Regions from separate parts of the Sinorhizobium sp. M4_45 genome, predicted to be linked through region 3. Evidence: riboswitches for the same ligand, from Rfam matches in the RefSeq annotation. Region 3 holds a riboswitch; each other region holds the start of a gene.
What was found. A riboswitch is a leader RNA that binds a small molecule or an ion and turns the genes downstream of it on or off. The one in region 3 is predicted to bind thiamine pyrophosphate.
Positions count from the first base shown of each region.

Region 1: linked by a shared signal. The riboswitch ahead of thiD (bifunctional hydroxymethylpyrimidine kinase/phosphomethylpyrimidine kinase) and the one ahead of thiC (phosphomethylpyrimidine synthase ThiC) in region 3 are both predicted to bind thiamine pyrophosphate.
Region 2: linked by a shared signal. The riboswitch ahead of thiB (thiamine ABC transporter substrate binding subunit) and the one ahead of thiC (phosphomethylpyrimidine synthase ThiC) in region 3 are both predicted to bind thiamine pyrophosphate.

Region 1 covers NZ_NWVE01000009.1:98,598-105,804, forward strand. Annotated here, with positions in the region: gene CN933_RS23115 (beta-galactosidase) at 1-296, shown strand, start outside; gene CN933_RS23120 (serine hydrolase domain-containing protein) at 399-1,403, shown strand; gene CN933_RS23125 (peroxiredoxin) at 1,520-2,179, opposite strand; TPP riboswitch at 2,392-2,494, shown strand; gene thiD (bifunctional hydroxymethylpyrimidine kinase/phosphomethylpyrimidine kinase) at 2,622-3,422, shown strand; gene CN933_RS23135 (hypothetical protein) at 3,526-3,732, shown strand; gene exoP (succinoglycan biosynthesis transport protein ExoP) at 3,781-6,141, opposite strand; gene CN933_RS23145 (UTP--glucose-1-phosphate uridylyltransferase) at 6,196-7,101, opposite strand; gene exoO (succinoglycan biosynthesis glycosyltransferase ExoO) at 7,117-7,207, opposite strand, start outside.
Region 2 covers NZ_NWVE01000005.1:217,335-224,541, reverse strand. Annotated here, with positions in the region: gene CN933_RS16315 (M48 family metalloprotease) at 1-314, opposite strand, end outside; gene CN933_RS16310 (thiamine ABC transporter ATP-binding protein) at 654-1,370, opposite strand; gene thiP (thiamine/thiamine pyrophosphate ABC transporter permease ThiP) at 1,367-2,998, opposite strand; gene thiB (thiamine ABC transporter substrate binding subunit) at 3,006-4,034, opposite strand; TPP riboswitch at 4,082-4,196, opposite strand; gene CN933_RS16295 (GNAT family N-acetyltransferase) at 4,330-4,815, shown strand; gene CN933_RS16290 (thiamine diphosphokinase) at 4,893-5,543, shown strand; gene CN933_RS16285 (ABC-F family ATP-binding cassette domain-containing protein) at 5,548-7,207, shown strand, end outside.
Region 3 covers NZ_NWVE01000003.1:251,171-258,377, forward strand. Annotated here, with positions in the region: gene CN933_RS11445 (thiamine phosphate synthase) at 1-549, opposite strand, end outside; gene CN933_RS11450 (thiazole synthase) at 546-1,319, opposite strand; gene thiS (sulfur carrier protein ThiS) at 1,322-1,519, opposite strand; gene thiO (glycine oxidase ThiO) at 1,516-2,493, opposite strand; gene thiC (phosphomethylpyrimidine synthase ThiC) at 2,495-4,330, opposite strand; TPP riboswitch at 4,429-4,540, opposite strand; gene CN933_RS11470 (aq_1923 C-terminal domain) at 4,701-6,743, shown strand; gene dctD (C4-dicarboxylate transport transcriptional regulatory protein DctD) at 6,844-7,207, opposite strand, start outside.

The DNA.
Region 1 (7,207 bases), on a different contig from region 3:
TCGACGGGGAGTATCGTAACGGCGCTCCGGCGCTCGTCGGCAACGACAAGGCACGCTATCTGGCCGTTGCGGCCAACGGCGCATTGCTCGACAAGGTGATCGGCGATGCGCTCGGCTGGGCTGGACAGGAAAGCCTGCCCGACCTCGGCGATCTTCGCGTGACGCGCCGCGGCAATCTCCGTTTCGCCTTCAATTTCGGCCGGACCTCCGCGGAGGTGCCCGCAGGGCCGTCGGCCGAGTTCTACCTGGGGGGCCGCACGCTGAAACCCGTCGATGTTGCGATCTGGAGGGAATGAACCCCGGAGCATCGATGTAGCCGACCTTCAGGCAAGGTCACATCGTCGTGAGCTTGGACTGCACTTGATGACTTGTCGTGCCATTCGCCCTAGGTCGAACGCATGACTATGCTCGTTGTTACGTTCCTTGCGCTCTTCGGTTTCCACTCGGCGGCAGCCGCGCAGGATCAGTCCGTCACCACCTTGCTGACGGCCCTGGCGACCAGAGAAGAGTTGAACCCGCTGAAGACCGTGGTCGTTGCCAGGGACGGGGAGACGATTGCCGAGAAGGGTTATCGCGGCCACACTCCCTCGGAGTCGACCAACATCAAGTCGGCGTCGAAATCGATCGTATCCGCACTTGTGGGCATTGCGATCGACAAGGGTCTGCTCGACGGCCCGGAGCAGAAGATCGCGCCGCTCCTGAAGGAAGACCTCCCGTCGCAGGCCGACCCCCGGATCAACGACATCACCATCGGCAACCTGCTTTCGATGCAAGCGGGACTGGGGCGCATGTCCGGACCGAATTACGGCCGCTGGGTGTCGAGCCGCAACTGGGTTCGTTTCGCACTGGCACAGCCCTTCGACGACGAGCCCGGAGGTCGGATGCTTTATTCGACCGCCTCGACCCATCTGCTCTCGGCAATACTGACCAAGGTCGGCGGCAAGTCGACACTGGCGCTTGCGCGCGAATGGCTCGATCCGGTCGAAGGTTTCCGGATCGGTGCCTGGGAGCGGGATCCCCAGGGCATCTATCTCGGCGGCAACCAGATGGCGATGAGCGCGCGATCGCTGCTTGCCTTCGGTGAGCTCTATCGCAACCGCGGCCGCACCGCGGACGGACGGCAGGTCGTCCCGGCCGATTGGGTGGAGCTTTCCTGGCAGCCGCGCACGGCCTCCCGTTTTACCGGCGACGGCTACGGATATGGCTGGTTCACGCGCCGGATCGGCGGCGAGGATGTGTATTACGCTTGGGGCTATGGCGGCCAGATGCTCTATATAGTGCCGTCCCTAGACCTGACCGTGGTCATGACGTCGGATGAAAGCGGCCCCTCGGCACGCAACGGCTATCGCGACGCTCTGCACGGGGTTCTGGCGGAGATCATCTCCATCGCCAAAGCGGATTGAGGCAGATGGTTCTGCTCTGTGCGCGTTAAACAACCATGTTAGCAAAAAGCGCCAAGGGCGCGTCGACCTTGATGAATTGACGCGCCCGATCGACTGACTCTTCGCAGCGGGTTTGCTTAGGCCGTTGGCTGCTTCGTCTTCCGGAGATAGGGAAGCACGGTGTCGAACGACCCGAAACGCTGCACGGCGTCCTCGTTGGAGACGGCGGCCGTGATGATGACGTCCTCGCCCTGCTGCCAGTTCGCGGGTGTTGCCACCTGATGCTTGGCGGTGAGCTGGATCGAGTCGATGGCGCGCAGGATCTCGTTGAAGTTGCGGCCGGTGGTCATCGGATAGGTGAGGATCAGCTTGATCTTCTTGTCGGGGCCGATGACGTAGACCGAACGCACGGTGGCGTTATCCGCAGGCGTCCGGCCCTCCGACGTCTCTCCGGCGCCGGCCGGCAGCATGTCGTAAAGCTTTGCCACCTTCAGATCGCGGTCGCCGATCAGCGGGTAGTCGACCTCGAAGCCGGTCGCGACCTTGATGTCGTTCTTCCACTTGGTGTGACTTTCGACCGGGTCGACCGAAATGCCGATGATCTTGACGCCGCGCTTGCGGAACTCCGGCTCGATGCCGGCCATGGCGCCGAGTTCCGTCGTGCAGACGGGAGTAAAGTTCTTCGGATGGGAGAAAAGGACAGCCCAGCCGTCGCCGATCCATTCATGGAAATTGATCGTGCCCTGCGTTGTCTCGGCGGTGAAATCAGGGGCGGTATCGTTGATGCGCAGACTCATGGCGTGCTCCCTCCTGTACGACGAAATTTGCTAAGAATAACGCAATCGCCGCCGTTTTCGAGGAGGAAACGAGCGATTGACGGCGGCAGAAGGAATGACTGCATCATAGGTGGCCAGGCTGCGGGTATATTTTTGCCGGCCGGCCTAAAAGCCAGGTCTTACAAGCCTTTGCGCGGGCGCGTTGACATCGCTTTGCCACAGCCGCATAGATAGCGCATTCCGAGGGGAGCACCAGACGGTGCTGAGATGGCGTTGAGCCGGACCCTTGAACCTGATCCGGGTCATGCCGGCGTAGGAACGGAAAGAAGGCCGCCAGCGGCAAGTTCTCCTTTTCATCGCCTTTCCTGGATCTCCGTGATGTTCCGCCTGGAGATCGATCGATGACGTCCACTGCCGTACCGCTCGCAAGCATCATCCGCCCTCGTGCGAAGGAGGACGGGGCATGACGGCGATTGCACTCACCATCGCCGGCTCGGACTCCGGCGGCGGCGCCGGTATTCAGGCGGACCTCAAGACGTTTTCGGCGCTCGGCGTTTACGGCGCCAGCGTCATCACTGCGATCACGGCCCAGAACACCAGGGGTGTGACGGCCGTCGAGGATGTCTCCGCTGAAATCGTGTCGGCGCAGATGGACGCCGTCTTCTCCGATCTCGACGTGAAGGCCGTCAAGATCGGCATGGTCTCGCGTCGGGAAACGATCGCCGCCATTGCCGATGGATTGCGCCGGTCCGGAAAACGGGCGGTCGTGGATCCGGTCATGGTTGCGACCTCCGGCGACGCGTTGCTTCGGCCGGATGCCGTTACGGCGCTCATCGAAGAGCTGTTGCCGCTGGCGCTCGTCGCCACGCCCAATCTTGCCGAGGCCGCGCTGATGACCGGGCGCGCAATCGCCGAGGACGAGGCGGAGATGGCGCGCCAGGCGGAAGCGATCATGCGGACCGGCGCATATGCGGTTCTGGTCAAGGGCGGGCACCTGAAGGCCCGGGAGGCCACAGACCTCTTCTTCGACGGCGACACTCTTGTCCGCCTTCCCGCCGCGCGGATCGAGACGCGCAACGACCACGGCACCGGCTGCACGCTGTCGGCAGCCATTGCCGCCGGCCTTGCGAAAGGCTTGCCGCTGGTCGAAGCGGTGAGTGCCGCCAAGTCCTATCTGCATGCCGCAATCTTCGCGGCCGACCGCCTGGAGATAGGTCAGGGGCGCGGTCCGGTCCATCATTTCCACCGGTGGTGGGAAGATTGACTGCCGGGTGACGGCTCGGGGAGCTGAAGTGCCTCGCTATCGCCACTGTTGTTCAGCAGCATGACCGCGTCCATGGCTTCGATTGGCAATCGGTTCTCGCGATATGCATTTTCTTACCCGCCGGCTGGAGGCTTTCAACCGTGACGACCTGCCGGATTGGCGGCGGTCGCCTGGCAGGGTGCGGCGTTGTCTTTCGATGCTGCCGTCGCTGGTCGAATATTCGCTTTTCTATGCGCTGGCACTCGTTGCCCTTACGGCGGTCATCGCGCTAATGGCAGCCGCTTGGATCGTCGATAGCCGCAAGGTCTGACGGCGAAGGGCGAAAAGGCCGCGCACAGATGGCACGGCCGCGGTCGCCTCAAGCGGCGTTGTTTTCCGTAATCGTATTCTCGACGTAATATTTGCCGTAGCGGTGGCGGTATTTCTCCGCCCCGTCGAAGTCGCTGTATTTGCCGAGTTCGTTCATGTCCGTCTTGTTGAGGATGACGCCCAGCACCTTCGAGTTGATCAATGGTTCCGAGTTGAGCAGATCGCGTACGAGCCGCGAAGGCGTCCTTCCCCACTCGACCACGAAGAGAATACCGTCGGCAAGCGGCGCGAAAGCCTTGGCGTCGACGACGGGGGCGAGTGCGGCAAGATCGACGACGACGTAGTCGAAGGCGTTGCGGGCGTTCTCGATGAGGTTCGCCATGGCCGGGGAGGCGAGCAGTTCATTGCTCTGATGCCGCTGATGCGATGCGCCGCCGGCCGGAAGGATTGCGAGCTTGGTGCGCTGGTCCACCTTGATTCCGGCGGGCCAGGTGGCTTCTCCGGTCAGCGTTTCGACGAGCCCGGTGCGCGGGGCGGGCGTGATCATCTGAGTCAGTCCCGGCTTGCGTATATCGGCATCGATGAGCAGGGTCCGCTTGCCGCTCGCCGCCAGAAGTGCGGCGAAGTTCGCGGCAATGATCGACTTTCCCTCGTCCGGAAGGGCCGATGCAATGGCGATCACGCGGCTTTCGCTGCCGGCGAGCATCTGGTCGCAGGCAAGCTTGGCGTTGCGGAAGGTCTCCGCAAAGGTCGAACGCGGCGCATCGACGACGATGCGCGAAAGTCGTTGGAACGGCATCGTGTCGTCCACAGCTTCGTCGTGTCTTTTTACCGAGCCGAAATGCGCATGGACCAGTTGTGCCTTCTTCTTCATGCGCGTTCCGAGCAGCGGGACGTAGCCGAGCGAGCGATGGCCGAGGAGCGAGCGGATGTCGCCTTCCAGGCGGAAAGTCCGTTCGCGGAATTCGAGGAAGGCCGCGTAAGCCCCGCCGACCATCATGCCGAGCACGGCCGAGAGAGCGAGAGTCATGGTTTTCTTGGGGCTCGACGGCGATACGGGCACGCCGGCCTCGGAGATGACGCGCGCCTTGGCGATCGGGAAGGATTGCTGCTGCGTCGCCTGTTCGTAGCGGCCGAGATAGGATTCGTAGAGCGTCTTCAGAGCCGCTGCCTTCTGTTCGAGCTCCCTTAATTGAACGAGTTGCTCGCTGGCGTCGGAGGTCTTGCCGGCAATGCCCTGAATGCTCTTCCTGAGCGATGCCTCGCGCGACTGCGCGACCTCGTATTCGTTCTTGTAGCTTGCAGTGAGTTGCTGCAGTTCCTGGTAGATCTGCCGCGCGACATCCTCCTGCTCGGCGCGGAGCGATACGGCCTGCGGGTGGTCGGCGCCGAAATTATCCGAGACTTCCCGCTCGCGCTTGCCGACGGTGAGATAGCGGGTCCGAAGGTCACGGATCACCGAATTGTCACCCTCCTTTGAGGAAATGGTGGCGTTCTTGACCGCGTTCTCCGGTCCCTGGTCGACGATCGACTTGTACTGGTTGTAACGGGCCGACGCACTTGCCGTATCGGCCTGGGCGACGATGAGCTGGCTGTTGAGATCGGCCATCTGCTGCTCGGACATCAGCTCGCCCCGTGCAGCCGTCAGACCGTTCTCGGCCCTGAAATGCGCGACTTCGAGCGCGGCGGCCTGCGAGCGCTGCTGAAGATCCGTAAGCCGTTCCTGCAGCCAGACGGAAGCGCGCTCGGTCGCCTCGAAATTGGCGTTCAACTGATCTGTCAGATAGGCACTTGCGTAACCGCGCGCGATGGTCGCCGCAAGCAAGGGGTCGCTTGAGCGAAAGGCAACGGCCACGACCGAGCTGCGCGAAACACGTTCGACCGCGAGCGATTGCTGTATGATCGCGGCTGCCTTCTGCCGCCGTCCGTTGCGCGCCTGTTCTTCCGTAACGTCGGGACCGCCGGAAAAAAGCCCGGTTGCCGATTTCAACCAGTCCTTGACGACGGCAACGGGCGACTGCGGCGGATTGAGTATCGTATCGTTTTCGTCGAGTTTGAGCTTGTCGACGACGCGCAATGCGAGTTCGCCGGATTTCAGGATCTCGACCGCACTCGCAATCTGCGTGTCGAGCATCTGGCTGTTTACCGGGGTAGGTTCCTCCTCGGCGTATTTGGACAGGTTTTCGTCGAGAAGGATCTGCGTCATCGACGTGTAATAGGGCGTGGCAAACAGGAGATAAGCGACCCCCAGCGCAATGAAGAGCAGGACGAATGCGGCCACGAGCCGGGCACGACGAAAGACTGCGGCGACAAGTCGGTCGAGGTCGATAAAGCCGTCTGACTGGTCTTCGCTGGGCATGATGCTGCTCAATGGAACGCTTCTTTGTTTCATGGGGGCCGTTCTGTTCATCTTCTTCTCCGGTCCTTGTTCCGGCAGTCCCGAAGGACTGCCGGAAGCCGCCGCTTATGCCGCCCGGATGCGGCTTTCGTGAGACAGAACCATGTCGCGGACGGATTCGAAAACGATATCGCCGATGTCCGCACGGGCGAGCGCGAAGGCGACATTGGCTTCGATGAAGCCCTGCTTCGAACCGCAGTCGAAGGTGCGGCCCTCATAGGGATGCGCGTGGAAGGACTGGGATTGCGAAAGCGTCAGCATGCCATCGGTCAACTGGATCTCATTGCCGGCGCCGCGCGTCTGGTGGGCCAGGATCGAGAAGATTTCCGGCTGAAGAATGTAGCGACCGTTGAGATAGTAGTTGGAGGGCGCCTTTCCTGCGGCGGGCTTTTCGACCATCTCGGTCACGGAGAAACCGTGCCGGACCGTCTCGCCCTTGCCGACGATGCCGTATTTCGATGCTTCCTCGGGGGCGCATTGCTCGACGCCGACGACGTTGCCGCCAACCTCGTTATAGAGATCCATGAGGCCGGCCATGCAACCGCGCGCGCCGAAGGAGACCATGTCGGGCAGCAGAAGCGCGAACGGCTCGTCGCCGATCAGGTCACGCGCACACCATACCGCGTGCCCGAGGCCGAGGGGGGCCTGCTGGCGGGTAAAGCTGACCGAGCCGGCTGCCGGCAACATGGCCTCGAGTTCGGAAATCTGCGCGCTTTTGCCAGAGCGTGTAAGCGACGAGATGAGTTCCGGTGCGTCGTCGAAATGGTCCTCGATCACCTGCTTGTTCCGGCTGGTGACGAAGACGATATGCTCGATTCCGGCCTGGCGGGCCTCGTCCACGGCATATTGAACGACTGGCCGGTCGACGATCGTCAACATCTCCTTGGGCACTGCCTTTGTCGCCGGGAGGAACCTCGTTCCGTTTCCGGCAACCGGGATTACTGCTTTTCTGACGGTCCTGACACGGTCCATTTTATCATCCTTTGCTTATTGGGGGTCGTTGCCCAGCGGGGATCGTTCAGCCGCCGCCGTCATGGGGGCACGGGGGGCCGAATGGGAGGAGGGATGCACGAATCGC
Region 2 (7,207 bases), on a different contig from region 3:
TAGGATTGCTGCGGGTTTTCCGAAACCGCCGTCAGGGCGCCGGTGATCCGGGCGACCAGCCGCTCGGTCTTGGCGTCGCGGTATTCTCCGCCGTAGCTTGCCACGATGCGCGGATGCTCGCGCGCGCCGAGCTGGGCCCGCGGGTCGTTCTTCTGCACTTCCTCGACGATCTGCGGATTGGAGGATGGCGAAACGGTGGGCTCGTAGGTCTGCTCGATGACGGATTGGCAGCCAGCCAGCAGCGTCGTGGCAGCCAATGCGACCAGCGCTCGTGCGCGAACGGTTCCATGCCGCCGCGGAAACCAGCCATTCATGACTGCCTGCCTTATCATGCCTCAGCCCGTCCCCATCCGCCGGCGCGACCCGCGGCTCGAAGCCATTCATCGCAATCGGCGAAAAGTCCTACTTTTTCAGCCGGATGCGGCGCACCGGCGCGGGTGTTTCAGCCAGGATTCTGCTGTATCCGATTTCAGCGCCGCCTGCCTAGCCGACCCCAGTAGAAATAGTTGCCCCGTGGTATCGCAGCAACGGATGCGCGAATTTTGCGAGATACCCCTTGGTGTCTCCCGCGCCTCGCACGGCGCGGCGGTCAAATTGTGGCGTCCGGCGAATTTAGTTCGTCCGGCGTCGGATCGGTCGCCGCGAACAGTTCGTCATCCCTCCTTGCCGAGGAACCGGTTGATGGCCGTGATGTCGCGGCGCTTGAGAAACCGATCGACTTCATCATGGGCGACAATCCGGCCCCGGTCGAGGAAAAGAACGCTGTCGGCGAGCGCCCTCACGTCATCGGGATGATGCGTGATCATCAGTATCGTGTTGCCTTCCTCCTCGTGCAGATCGCTGATGAGTGTCCGCATCTCGGCGCGCATGCCTGGGTCGAGCGCAGCGAAAGGTTCGTCGAGCAGGAGGATCGGGCGGTGCCGTACGAAGGCGCGCGCGAGCGCGACCCTCTGGCGTTCGCCGCCTGAAAGCGTCGGCGGCAGCCGCTTGCCAAAACCGGCGAGCCCGACACGGGCCAGTGCGTCCTCCACTTTCATGCGGTCGGCCGCATCCAGTCGCAGCGCCGGGCTGATGCCGAAGCCGACATTGGTGGCGGCGTCGAGATGTGCGAAGAGGTTATGTTCCTGAAATATGATCGATACCGGCCGTTCCGCAGGCGGGCGACCGGTCATTTCCTCGCCGAAGATGCGGACTTCCCCGCGCTCCGGTTGCTCGAAGCCGGCGATGACGTTGAAGAGCGTCGACTTGCCCGAGCCGGAGGCGCCGGCCACGGCGACGATCCGCTCCGCGGGAACCGTGCAGTCGAAGGCGAGCGTCGTTGTTTCGAAGCCTATCTCGATGCCCTTTACGGCGAGAGCGGTGGAACTCATGTGTATTTACCCTCCGGCCGCCTCTCCTCTCCCGCCGTGCCGAGCACCGTCAGGACAAGGCAGAGAAGGCCGAGAACCAGCGCCAGTCCGGCCGCATCCGCGGTGCGATAGCTGCCCATCCGGCTATAGAGCAGATAAGGGAGGGTTACCATGTCCTCGGAGCCGAAAAGAGCGACGGCTCCCAGATCGCCGAGCGAGAGGGCCATGGCAAAGGAAAAGGCGACGAAGAGAGGTTTGCGCAGACCCGGCCAGTCGATCCACAGCAGGCGGTGGAAGCCCCCGATGCCGAGGCTCGCGGCAAGGCGCGCGGTGCGAGCGGCATGCGTCGCCATGGCCGGCGCCAGCACCCGGTGAACGAAGGGAAGCGCCATCAGCGCATTGATGGCGACGACGACGGCCGGCGCGAAACGGGCGACGTCGCCGAACGGCCTCAGGAGCAGGAACCATCCGGCGCCGAGCACGACGGGAGGCACGAGCAGTATGAAGGAGGTGCTTGCGCCGATCCCTCCGGCAAAGAGGCGAGCCGCGGGACCCGGGCGCCGCCGCGCCAGCGCGAGGCGTTCGGTACGGATCATCAGCGCCGCGATGACGACCGAAATCGTGGCGGAGACAAGGGCGATCGTCGCGCTCATGGCGAGCGCCCGACGGAATGCCGGCTCGTTCACGAGACGGAAGAGGTCGGCCTTCGATCCGCTATAGGCGATAGCCGCAAAGGGCAGGCCGACGAGGATGACGGCGAGTACCAGCCAGATACGGTCGGCAAGCCGCGACAGACCGCTCGCGCCGTCGAAACGCCGGATGGCCCTGCCGCTCGTCTCTCCCTCCAGCGGCGCCGGCGCGATCAATTTCAAGACGAGAAGCAGCGCTCCGGTAAGGGCGACCTGAAGTGCCGAAAGGGCGATCGCCCGCGGCGGGTCGAAGTCGAAGCGCAGCGCCTGGTAGATCGCCACTTCGAGCGTGCTCGCGGCCGGCCCCCCGCCAAGCGTCAGCACGAGCGTGAAGCTGGTGGCGCAGAGCATGAAGATGAGCCCGGCGATGCCGGGAAGCAATCCACGGATCACCGGCCACTCGATGAAGCGAAAGGTGGCGAAGGAACCCATGCCGAGATTGGCGCAGCTGCGCCAGTATTCGGCCGGAATGCGCTCGATGCCGGCAAGCATCAAGCGTGCGGCGAGCGGCATGTTGAAGAAGACATGGGCAATGAGAATGCCGGAGAGGCCATAGATGCTGACCGGCTGCTCCAGCCCGCCTGCCGAAAGCACCCTGTTCAAGAGCCCCTGCCGGCCCCAGATTTCGATCAGCCCGAGTGCGGCGACGATCGCCGGCAGGCCGAGTGGCAGCGCCAGAAGCCGCAGCACCCAGATGCGGCCGGGGAACGAAGCCTGGCGGGCAAGTGCCCGGGCCACCGGTATCGCGAAAAGGATGGCAAGAAGCGTCGAGAGGCTGGCCTGCAGCAGCGTGAAGCGTGTGATGCGCCAGATATAGGCATCGAAAAGCGGACCGGCGCCGGCGCTGCCGGCCGACTGGGCAAGCAGTGCCGCGCCGGCGAGGCCGACGAAAAGCAGGATGCCGCCGAAGGCGAAGGCCCCGGCGGCGATTGTCATCTTGCTTTCCTTCGTGCCGGACAATCCGGCCTCAGTTCCGGCTCATGGCGGCCAGCCATTCGTCGACCCAGGCCTTGCGGTTGGCGGCGACCTCCTCGGCGGGAATGAGGAGCGTCTTTTGCGGGTCGACGAGCTTGCTGAAGGCTTCCGGCAGCGGCTCCTTGGTCGCGGTCACCGGCATCATCCAGTTGGTCGTCGGGATGATCGACTGGAATTCCGGGCCGATCATGAAGGTCAGGAAGCTCCGGGCGAGTTCCGGGTCCTTCGCATTCTTCGTCAATGCGGCGACTTCGATCTGGATATAATGGCCTTCGGCGAAGGGGGCCGCCTGGTAGCGCTCGGTGTTTTCCGCCACCATGTGATAGGCGGGCGAGGTCGTGTAGGAGAGAACCATCGGGGCCTCGCCCTTCGTGAAGAGGCCATAGGCTTCCGACCAGCCCGGCGTGACCGTCAGCACGCGGTCCTTGAGCTGCGACCAGGCCTGGCCGGCCTGGTCGCCATAGACCGACTTCACCCACAGCAGGAGGCCGAGGCCGGGGGTTGAGGTCCGCGGGTCCTCGATGACGATCTTCTGCGACGGATCGCCCTCGACCAGTTCCTTGAGGCTCTTCGGTGGATCCTTCAGCGTCTCGGTGTCGTAGACAACGGCGAAATGGCCGTAGTCATACGGTATGAAGGTGTCGTCGGAGAAGCCGCCCGGGACCTTGACGGAGGCGGTATCGGCGCCGTGCGGCGCGAAGAAGCCGGTCGCTTTCGCCTCCGCCACCAGATTGGTGTCGAGACCGAGTACGATGTCGGCCTTGGATCCCTGACCTTCGAGCTTCAGCCGCGTCAGGAGTTCGACCCCGTCGGCAACGCCTACATAGTCGACCTTGCAGTCGCAGGTCTTCTCGAACGCTTCCGCCACCTTGGCGCCCGGCCCCCATTCGGTGATGAAGCTCTCATAGGTATAGACCGTCAGGGTTTTTTCCGCGGCCGCCGCGCTCACGGAAAATACCGCGATCGAAGCTGCGGCGATCGCAAGCCGGCCAAGGATCTTTCGATGGAGTGAATTGGACATTCTGGCACCTCTCCCTTTGTTGTTGCTGCATGGGAAAAGCGCGTATCGGTCCGATCGCTTCTAATCCCTCCGCCGGTATGAGCCGGATCAGGTTCCGCGGGTTGGCTCGAAGCCTCTCAGCCACGGTCGCAAAAGCCGACCAGGGCACCCCGTTAGAGCAGCAAGAGATTTAGCTTCCGGCGACGGCTTAGGCAAGCTGAGTTTCAGCAGGGGCGTTTGCCGTCCGCGTCAGCCGCGCTATTAAAAGTCAAACAATTGCCGGCGCAGTTTGTTCGCCGAAAGCGGAGACAATTTCATGCCAGACATGCTCGTCCGCCTCTATGCCTTGCCCGAGGGCCGCCCATCGCGTCTCGACCCCGACATCCGCATCCGCCGGGCGCTTGCGGCCGAGCGGCGGGCCGTCATTCCCTGGATCGAGGAGCGCTTCGGGACCGGGTGGGCCGGCGAGGCCGAAACCGCCTTCTCCTCGACGCCGGCGCGCATCCATGTCGCTCACCATCGGGACCGGATCGTGGGCTTTGCCTGCCATGACGTAACCGCGCTCGGCTTCTTCGGTCCGACCGGAGTTGACGAGACTATGCGCGGCAAGGGCATCGGCGAGGCCCTGCTCGTCGAAAGCCTGCTATCCATGCGCGCCGCCGGCTATGCATATGCGATCATCGGCGGCGTCGGCCCTGCCGAATTCTATGCCCGTGCGGTGGGTGCGGTGGAGATCGCCGGGTCGACGCCCGGCATCTACGACGGCATGCTCTTTCCCGGGGATCCGGCGTCCGGAACCTGATCCGCGCAGCATGCGTTCGCAAAACAGCAGCCGGAGCCCTTTTCCTTCGCCGCTGCTTTGCGCTATGGGCTTCTGCCATGACCCGATCACCCTTCACCATCCTGCTCGGCGGCGCGCTGACGCCGACAGACCGGCTCGCTCGACAGCTCGAAGGCAGCCGCTTCGTCGCCGCCGACGGCGGCATGCGCCATGCAAGGACGCTGGGGATCGTTCCCGATCTCTGGGTCGGCGATTTCGATTCCACGGATGAGGCGCTTCTGGCGGAGTTTGCCGGCGTCCCGCGCGAACGCCATCCAGCTGCCAAGAACGCGACCGACGGGGAGATCGCCGTCGAGGCAGCCCTCGAGCGTGGCGCGACCTCGCTCGTCTTCGCGGGCGGACTCGGCGGCGCGCGCAGCGACCATGCTTTCCTGCATCTCCTCGGTACCGTCGCGCTTGCCCAGAGCGGCGTTGCGGTGATGATGACCTCCGGCGAGGAGGAGGCCTATCCGCTGCTGCCCGGCTCGCAGGAGATCGAGCTGCCGAAAGGCAGCCTCTTCTCGATCCTCGGCTTTGCCGATCTTGACGGTCTTTCGATCGAGAACGTGCGCTACCCGCTGAAGGATTTTCATTTGCCCTTCGGCTCGTCGCGCACCATTTCGAACATCGCGGATGGCACGGTCCGCTTGACCCTGAAATCCGGCCGGGCCGTCGTTCTCGCCCGCCCCTATGATCTTTCCGGAGCCTGATGCCTTGGCGCCTCCCATCCTGAAGCTTGACGACATTCTACTGACCTTCGGCGGCACGCCGCTGCTTGCGGGTGCGGGCCTGCAGGTCGAGCCCGGCGATCGCATCTGCCTCGTAGGCCGCAATGGTTCGGGCAAATCGACGCTGATGAAGATCGCCGCCGGAATTGCAGAACCCCAGTCGGGCGAGATCTTCCGGCATCCATCGGTGACGATCCGCTATCTGCACCAGGCGCCCGACTTCGACGGCTTCGATACGGTTCAGGCCTATGCCGAAGCCGGCCTCGGGCCAGGCGACGATCCCTACCGGGTCGCCTACCTGCTGCAGCATCTGGGGCTGACCGGGGAGGAAGAGCCGACGCGCCTTTCCGGCGGCGAGGCACGTCGTGCCGCCCTTGCCCGTGTGCTTGCGCCGGAGCCCGACATTCTGCTTCTCGACGAGCCGACGAACCATCTCGATCTGCCGACGATCGAATGGCTGGAAGACGAGCTCGTCCGCAGCCGTTCGGCGCTCGTGCTGATCTCGCACGACCGTCGCTTCCTCGAAAAGGTATCGACGGCGACGGTCTGGCTGGACCGCGGCCAATCGCGCCGCCTCGATCGCGGCTTTGCGCATTTCGAGGCCTGGCGCGACGAGGTGCTGGAGGCGGAAGAGCTCGAGCAGCACAAGCTCGGTAAGGCGATCGAGCGCGAAGAGCACTGGCTGCGCTACGGCGTGACCGCAAGGCGCAAGCGCAACATGCGTCGGCTCGGGGAGCTGCAGGACATGCGCGCCCGCCATCGCGGGCACAAGGGGCCGCAGGGTACGGTCCAGGCCACCGTTGCCGACGCCAGGGAATCGGGCAAGCTCGTCATCGAGGCGGAAAAGATCACCAAGGCCTATGGCGATCGCACGATCGTCGCGCCGTTCTCGATCCGTGTCCACCGCGGCGACCGCATCGGCCTCGTCGGGCCGAACGGCGCCGGCAAGACGACGCTGCTGAAGCTCCTGACCGGTCAGCTCGCGCCGGACACGGGCAGCGTCAAGCTAGGCACCAATTTGGAGATCGCCACGCTCGACCAGAAACGCGAGGAACTGAACCTCGACGAGACGCTGGCGCATTATCTGACCGACGGGCGCGGCGAGACCCTCCTCGTCAATGGCGAGCAGCGCCATGTCACCGGCTACATGAAGGAATTCCTCTTCCAGCCGGAGCAGGCGCGAACGCCCATCCGCGATCTGTCCGGCGGCGAACGCGCGCGTCTCATGCTCGCCCGCATCCTGGCACGCCCGACCAACCTCCTGATCCTCGACGAACCGACCAACGATCTCGATATCGAGACGCTGGATCTGCTGCAGGAGATCGTTGCCGGATTTTCCGGAACGGTGATCCTGGTCAGCCACGACCGCGATTTCCTCGACCGTACCGTGACCTCGACCATCGCGCCGGCCAACCCGGAGGCGCCCGATGGTCGCTGGATCGAATATGCCGGCGGCTACTCCGACATGATGGCGCAGCGCCGCGGCGCAGTCGAGGAAAGGCGCCGGAGCGAAAAAGCCGAAAAGGCCAGATCGAGCGGCGCCTCCCCCTTGCCGAGCGAACCTCAGAAGGCGAAAGGCAAGCTCTCCTTCAAGCAGAAATTCGCACTCGAGAACCTGCCGAAGGAGATTGCCAGATCGGAGGCGG
Region 3 (7,207 bases):
ATTCAGCGTGATGTCCGTCACCACGGCGGCGCTGTCGGCGCCGTGCGCGAAGACGCCTTCGATCCGCTCCGTATTGAGGCCGCCGATGGCGACGAGCGGGAGCGGGTGAACGCGCTCGCGCCACCATGAAAGCCGCTCCAGCCCCTGGGCCGCCCACTTCATCTTCTTGAGGATCGTCGGATAGATGGGTCCGAGCGCGACGTAGTCCGGTTCGGCTGCGAGCGCGTTTGCCAGTTCCGCCTCGTCATGGGTGCTGACGCCGAGCTTGAGCCCTGCGGCACGGATGGCGGCAAGATCGGCCTCCGCCAGATCCTCCTGTCCCAGATGGATGAAATCGCAGCCTTCCGCTATCGCCAGCTGCCAGTAGTCGTTGACGATCAGCTGGCATTCATGGTCGGCGCAGACTGCCCTGGCGACCCGTAGCTGGCGGCGGATGTCTTCCTCGTCCCGGTCCTTGATGCGGAGCTGGACGAGCCTGACGCCGAGCGGCACCAGCCGTTCGATCCATTGGGCGCTGTCGACGATGAGATAAAAGGGATCGAGCTTCACGAGAAGACTGCCTTTCCGATGACGGGGGTGGACGGGACGGCCATGTCGCGCGGCTCGAGCATGCCGGCGCCGTGAGCCGCGTGCCCGGCATCGATTGCCTTGGCGAAGGCTTCGGCCATGGCGGCGGGATCGGCAGCGCCGGCAACGGCGGTGTTGAGCAGGACCGCGTCGTAGCCGAGCTCCATCACGGTTGTCGCATGTGACGGGCGGCCGATGCCGGCGTCGACGATCAGCGGCACGTCGGAAAATTCCGAGCGCATGGCGCGCAAGCCCTGCACGTTCTGCGGTCCCATGGCGCTGCCGATCGGCGCGCACCAGGGCATCAGCACCCGGCAGCCCGCCTCCAGCAGCCTTTCGGCGACGACGAGGTCGTCCGTCGTATAGGGGAAGACCTGGAAACCTTCCCCGGTGAGGATGCGGGCCCCCTCGACGAGGCCGAAGACGTCCGGCTGCAATGTGTCCTGGTGACCGATCACTTCGAGCTTGATCCAGCTCGTGCCGAAAACCTCGCGTGCCATCTTCGCGGTCAGCACCGCCTCCGAGACCGAATGGCAGCCGGCCGTGTTCGGCAGCACGCGCACGCCGAGTTCGCGGATCAGCTCGAAGAAGGCGCCGCCCTGGCGCCCGCCGGCCGTCTCGCGGCGGAGCGAGACCGTGACGATATCGGTGCCCGACCGCCGCACCGCCTCGGCGAGCACGGCCGGCGAGGGATAGCGGGCGGTTCCGAGCAGCAGTCTCGACCGGATTTCTGTTCCATAGAATAGCGGCATCGTCAGCCTCCCTGCATCGGCGACAGAATCTCGATCCGGTCGCTGTCCTGCAGCCGGTAGCTGGATCGGTCTGCCTTCTGGACCAGTTCGCCGTTGACGGCGGTCGCCAGCCAGTCGCCTTCGAAATCGAGGCGCTGCAAGACCTCGGCGAGTGTAGCGGCCTGAAGCTCCTGTTCCTCGCCGTTGATGGTCAGCTTCATCGGGAATCTCCTTTGCGTGTCTCGTCGCCCAGGGCCAGCGCCGCCACTTCCCGGGCCGTGGCCGGGGAGAGCAGGAAGCCATGACGATAGAGACCATTGACGGTGATGGTATTTTCGCGGCGCGAGGCCCGCGGCAGGTTGTCGGCAAAGGCGGGGCGTACGCCCGTGCCGGTCTCGATCAGGCGCGCTTCGGCGAAAGCCGGATGGAGCGCATAGGCGGCGTTCAGCAGTTCCATCAGCGAGCGGGTGGTGATCGGGCCGGCGTCGTCGCTTTCGATCATCGTCGCGCCGCACATGAAGAGCCCTCCGTCGCGCGGCACGATATAGAGCGGGATGCGGGGATGCAGCATGCGCACCGGACGCGAGAGCGTCACCTCGTCCGTCTGCAGATAGGCCATCTCGCCGCGCACCCCGCGTAGCCCGTCGATCTCGCCGACCCTCGACGCGCCGGTGCAATCGACGGTGAGCGCGAAATCGCGATCGTCCATGTCCTCGCCGGCGAATACCGCGCCGCGTGCCGTCAGCCCTTGCCGGAGCGCCGAGAGTGCCCGGCGCGGGTCGAGATGCGCCTCCTGCGGAAAGAACAGCGCCTGCCGGAAACGGCCGGCGAGAGCCGGCTCCAGCGCTGCGATCTCCTCTGCATCGAGCGAGCGGAAGCCGGAGGTGCGGGAGGCGAAACGCTGGAGTTCGGCTCCGTCACGGGGTTGCGCGACGACGAGCGTGCCGTTGCGATGAACGGAACCGGCAGGGAGCGCGGCTTCCCACCAGTCGGCGGCGCCGATCCCCAGCCTCAGGACGGTTTCCTCGGCACTTTCGCGCTCGCACCAGGGAGCGAGCATGCCGCCCGCATACCAGGAAGCGGCCCCGGGAAAGCCGGCGGCATTTTCCATGATCGTCACTGCGGCGCCGCGCCCGAGAAGTTCATGGGCGGCGGTGAGGCCGGCGACGCCGGCCCCTCTGATCAGCACGCGCATTTCATTCTCCAGCGGGTGCGGCATTGCTTTCATCGACCGGCATATAGAGGTCGCCGCCGTCGCGATATCTAGCGGCCATCGCCTCGAGGCCCTCCTTCTGCGCCTCGGCGCGGATATCGTGGGAAATCCGCATCGAACAGAATTTCGGTCCGCACATGGAGCAGAAATGCGCGACCTTGTGCGCCTCCTTCGGCAGCGTCTCGTCGTGGAAATTGCGCGCGGTCTCGGGGTCGAGCGAGAGGTTGAACTGATCCTCCCAGCGGAACTCGAAGCGGGCTCGTGACAGCGCGTCGTCGCGGGTTCGGGCGGCCGGGTGTCCTTTGGCGAGATCGGCGGCATGAGCGGCGATCTTGTAGGTGATCACGCCGGTCTTGACGTCGTTGCGGTCGGGCAGGCCCAGATGTTCCTTCGGCGTCACGTAGCAAAGCATGGCGGTGCCGAACCAGCCGATCATAGCCGCGCCAATGCCTGACGTGATGTGGTCGTAGCCGGGCGCGATATCGGTGGTGAGCGGCCCGAGCGTATAGAAGGGCGCTTCTCCGCAGACGGCGAGCTGCTTGTCCATGTTCTCCTTGATCTTGTGCATGGGCACATGGCCCGGCCCTTCGATCATCACCTGGCAATCCTTGGCCCAGGCGATCTTCGTCAGTTCGCCCAGCGTTTCGAGCTCGGCGAACTGGGCCCGGTCGTTGGCGTCGGCGATGGAGCCGGGACGCAGGCCGTCGCCGAGCGAGAAGGAAACGTCATAGGCGCGGCAGATGTCGCAGATCTCCTCGAAATGCTCGTAGAGGAAGCTCTCGCGGTGGTGATGCAGGCACCACTTCGCCATGATCGAGCCGCCGCGCGAAACGATGCCCGTGACGCGATCCACGGTGAGCGGGATATAGTGAAGCCTGACCCCGGCATGGATGGTGAAATAGTCGACGCCCTGTTCCGCCTGCTCGATCAACGTGTCGCGGAAGACCTCCCAGGAAAGATCCTCGGCAATGCCGTTTACCTTTTCCAGCGCCTGGTAGAGCGGCACGGTGCCGATCGGTACCGGCGAATTGCGGATGATCCATTCGCGGATGTTGTGAATGTTGCGGCCGGTGGAAAGGTCCATGACCGTGTCGGCGCCCCAGCGAGTCGCCCAGACCATCTTCTCGACCTCCTCGGCCATCGATGAGGTGACGGCGGAATTGCCGATATTCGCGTTGATCTTCACCAGGAAGTTGCGGCCGATGATCATCGGCTCGGCTTCCGGGTGGTTTATATTGGCCGGAATGATGGCGCGGCCGCTCGCCACTTCCTGGCGCACGAATTCCGGCGTCACGAAATCGGGGACCGAGGCACCGAAGCTTTCGCCGTCTCGGGCAAGCGCCTCCTTCGCGGCCTTCCGGCCGAGATTTTCGCGGATGGCGATGAACTCCATCTCCGGCGTGACGATGCCGGCGCGGGCATAGGCGAGCTGGGTTACCGCTTTTCCCGGCTTAGCCTTGAGCGGCTGGTGGCGAATCGGGAATTCCGGCGTCAGCCTTTCGCCGGTCGCAAAGCCGTTGTCTTCGGCCTTCACCGCACGGCCGTCGTAGCTTTCGACATCGCCGCGCTTGAGAACCCAGTCGCTGCGAAGGCGCGGCAGGCCCGCGTCAATGCGGATATCGGCGTTTTCGACCGTGTAGGGGCCGGAGGAATCGTAAACAGTCACCGGCGGCTCGCCGGAGGTCGGATGCAGCGCGATCTCGCGCATCGGCACGCGAATGTCCGGGTGGATCTCGCCCGGCTTGTAAACCTTGCGGGATGCCGGGAGCGGTCCTTGCGTGACCGAGGGCGCCGCGGGGAGAGGCTTGATTAGATTCATCTTGAGGCTCCAATGTTTTCGCGTTGGAGACCCAGTTCTGAAGCCGGAAGGATGAAAAGACGTATCGCCGATGAATTGCCGGTAAACGGAATCCTCGCTGCTGCACGTCTGCACCGTCCCTACGCCAGTATGAACTGGATCAGGTTCAACGGGTCACTGCGCGCGCTAGCAGTATCTCAGCCCCTTGCCGGGACCCCCCTGGTGAATGGCGCAATTAGGGACGGTTATCGCCGCGGCGTCAAGATGGTTTTTGCACCGGCCAAATCCCGTGCGCAGGGCTCGCGGCATGCTTGCAAATGCAAGGTTCTAAATCTACTTACCGTCCGAGTCTGAAGCGCCATGATGCGCATAGCGAAAAAGGGTGAAGGTCTTGGGGCAGGCGGAGACGGGGACCAGGAAAAGGGGACGCAAGGCGCTTTGGGCAGCCGTTGCGGTCATCGCAATCGCGGCCGCAGGCGCGACCGGTTACAAGATTGCTGTCGAAAAGAGCGTGAGCAGGCTGATCGCCGAGCGGGGCGGCAGAGTGGGCACGGTCGAAGCGGACTTTTTCGGGCGCGTTCATCTGCGCGACGTGACGCTGCCGCTGAAGGAAGGGTCCGAACTCCGCGTCGCCGCAATCGACGGGCGGCCCAGGATCCTTTTCCTGGAGGGCATGCTCGAAGTCAGCGGCGTGGAGCTCGATATGCGCCCGGGCAAGATCGCCGTGCCGAAGGTGATTGTCGAGCAGGCGGAGTTCGGTCGCGACACGCTGGCGCAAATGTTCGGCGCGGGAAGCGACCTTTCGCTGCCGAAACAGCTGGCGCTTTTTACGGCAAAGAGCGCCACCGCCCCTGAGGTGATCATCACGCAGACGGTTGCCGGTAGCGAGCAGAAGCTGGTCTACAAGAACGTGGTCTCGGAAGGTATCGTGGATGGCCGCATCGCGCGCTATTCGGCGAGTGGTGCGAGCTTCGAAGCCGGCATAGGCGCCTCCGATGGAGAGGGCGGCGAGAAGAAGCGGCTGACGGGCTCCCTCGGAGCCATGACGGGGCAGGACGTCGATGCCGCCTATCTGGCCCGCATCTATACTGAAAAAGCCGGGCCGGGCGACGAGCAGGCAAGGCCTGTTTATGGGCCATTCTCGATCAAGGATATAGCCTTTTCGGATGGCGAGGCGAGCTTCGGCTATGACGAGGTTCGCAGCAGCGGCGTAAGCATGCGGATGCTGGACGAGCCACTTCGCGAGACTCTGGAGAAGCTCAACTCGGTCTCGTCGCCCGAGGATCTGCCCGTGGCGGAGCGTCAAGACTATTTCGCCCGGATTCTGTCGGTCGCCGATTTGACGAGGAAGGCCGACATGGAAATGCTGGGTCTGAAGATCGACGCGCCGAACAAGGATGGTGAAGAGGGCGAGAGGATCAGGCTTGCGATGGATCGCCTCACGCTCCGGCTGGATGGCCGGAAGCTCGACGCGTCGGTGAATGGCTTCTCGATGGCGGAGGGCGCGGACTACGTCAAAGTCTCCGAAGCAAGCATTTCGGGCTTTTCCTGGGATCCCAGCGTGGAAGCGCTGAAGAAGTTCGTCGCCCTGCAGGATGGGCAGCATGAGAACTTCCCTTTCACGACGCTGCTGCCGGAGTTCGGAGCGTTCCGCGTGGCGGGAATCGATGCGGATCTGCCTGACTCGGGCACCGGCGTGGAAGACTGGGACGAATACAACGACACTCCGGATGCTGGAGAGGGCGCTCGGCCGCAGCGCATCCGCTTCACGATGAAGGGATACGAGCTTGCGCTCGCGAAACCGCGAAACGGCATTCCGACTGACGTCCGCGCCGGATACCAGGACTTCGCCCTTCAAATCCCGGAGCATACGCAGGACGAGACTCTCGCCAAGCTTCGCAAGCTGGGCTTCAACGAGTTGGTCCTCTCCTCCAACCTCGAAGCCGCCTGGGACGAAGCGAACGAGACTCTGGTCATCAAGGATATTTCCACGAGCGGAAAGGATATCGGCCGCTTTTCCCTCTCCGGCCTTCTGGGAGGCGTGAGCGGCGACTTCTTTTCGGGCGACGCGGCTAAGGCGCAGGCGGCGTTGTTCGGCCTCACCGCGCGGGAAGCAAGCCTGCAGATCGAGGACAAGGGCTTCACCGCCAAAGGGATACAGGTCTATGCCGAACAAAACGGCATGACGGAGGATCAGGCACGCGGCATGCTGGAAATGACGGCGTCGGTGATGCTGCAGCAATTTGCCGCGCAGGAGCCTCGGCTGCGGAATGTGGTGGATGCAGTTTCGCGGTTCATCGCGAAACCGGGGACATTCACGCTGACGGCCAAGTCCAAATCCGCCAGCGGCATCGGTGCGCTCGAATTCGCGGTTGCTTCGCAAAATCCGCTTCTGCTTCTCGACAGGGTCGACTTCGAGGCGACGGCGGAATAGCGGCCTTCTCGCCGCAAGCGGGGCGAAGAGGGCTCGCAGCGCCGCCTCAACTCCCCTCCGGTCGAACGGGGAGGGGTCGGAGTGGGGGCAAACTATCCACCTACGCGTCGCCACTCTTCGCGCCTGCCCGGTCGATAAAATCCGCCCGGTTGATCCCATGTCGCTGCAGCTTGTCGTAAAAAGTCTTGCGGGGGATTCCGAGGGCCTGCAGGGTCTCCTTGACGTCGCCGCGGTGCGCCGTGAGGGCCTGCTTGAGGATATCGGCCTCGTAGCGTTCCAATCTTTCCGGCAGGGTTGCTCCGCTTGAGGCGGGCGCTGCGGCCGGAGCTCCCAGGTTGCCCTCCACCCCCAGCGCGACCCGTTCGGCGAAGTGCGAAAGCTCGCGCACATTGCCCGGCCAGGAATGCGTGGCCAGGTAGGCGCGCATGGCAGCCGAGATCGCGGGCACGTCGCGGCCGAAGCGT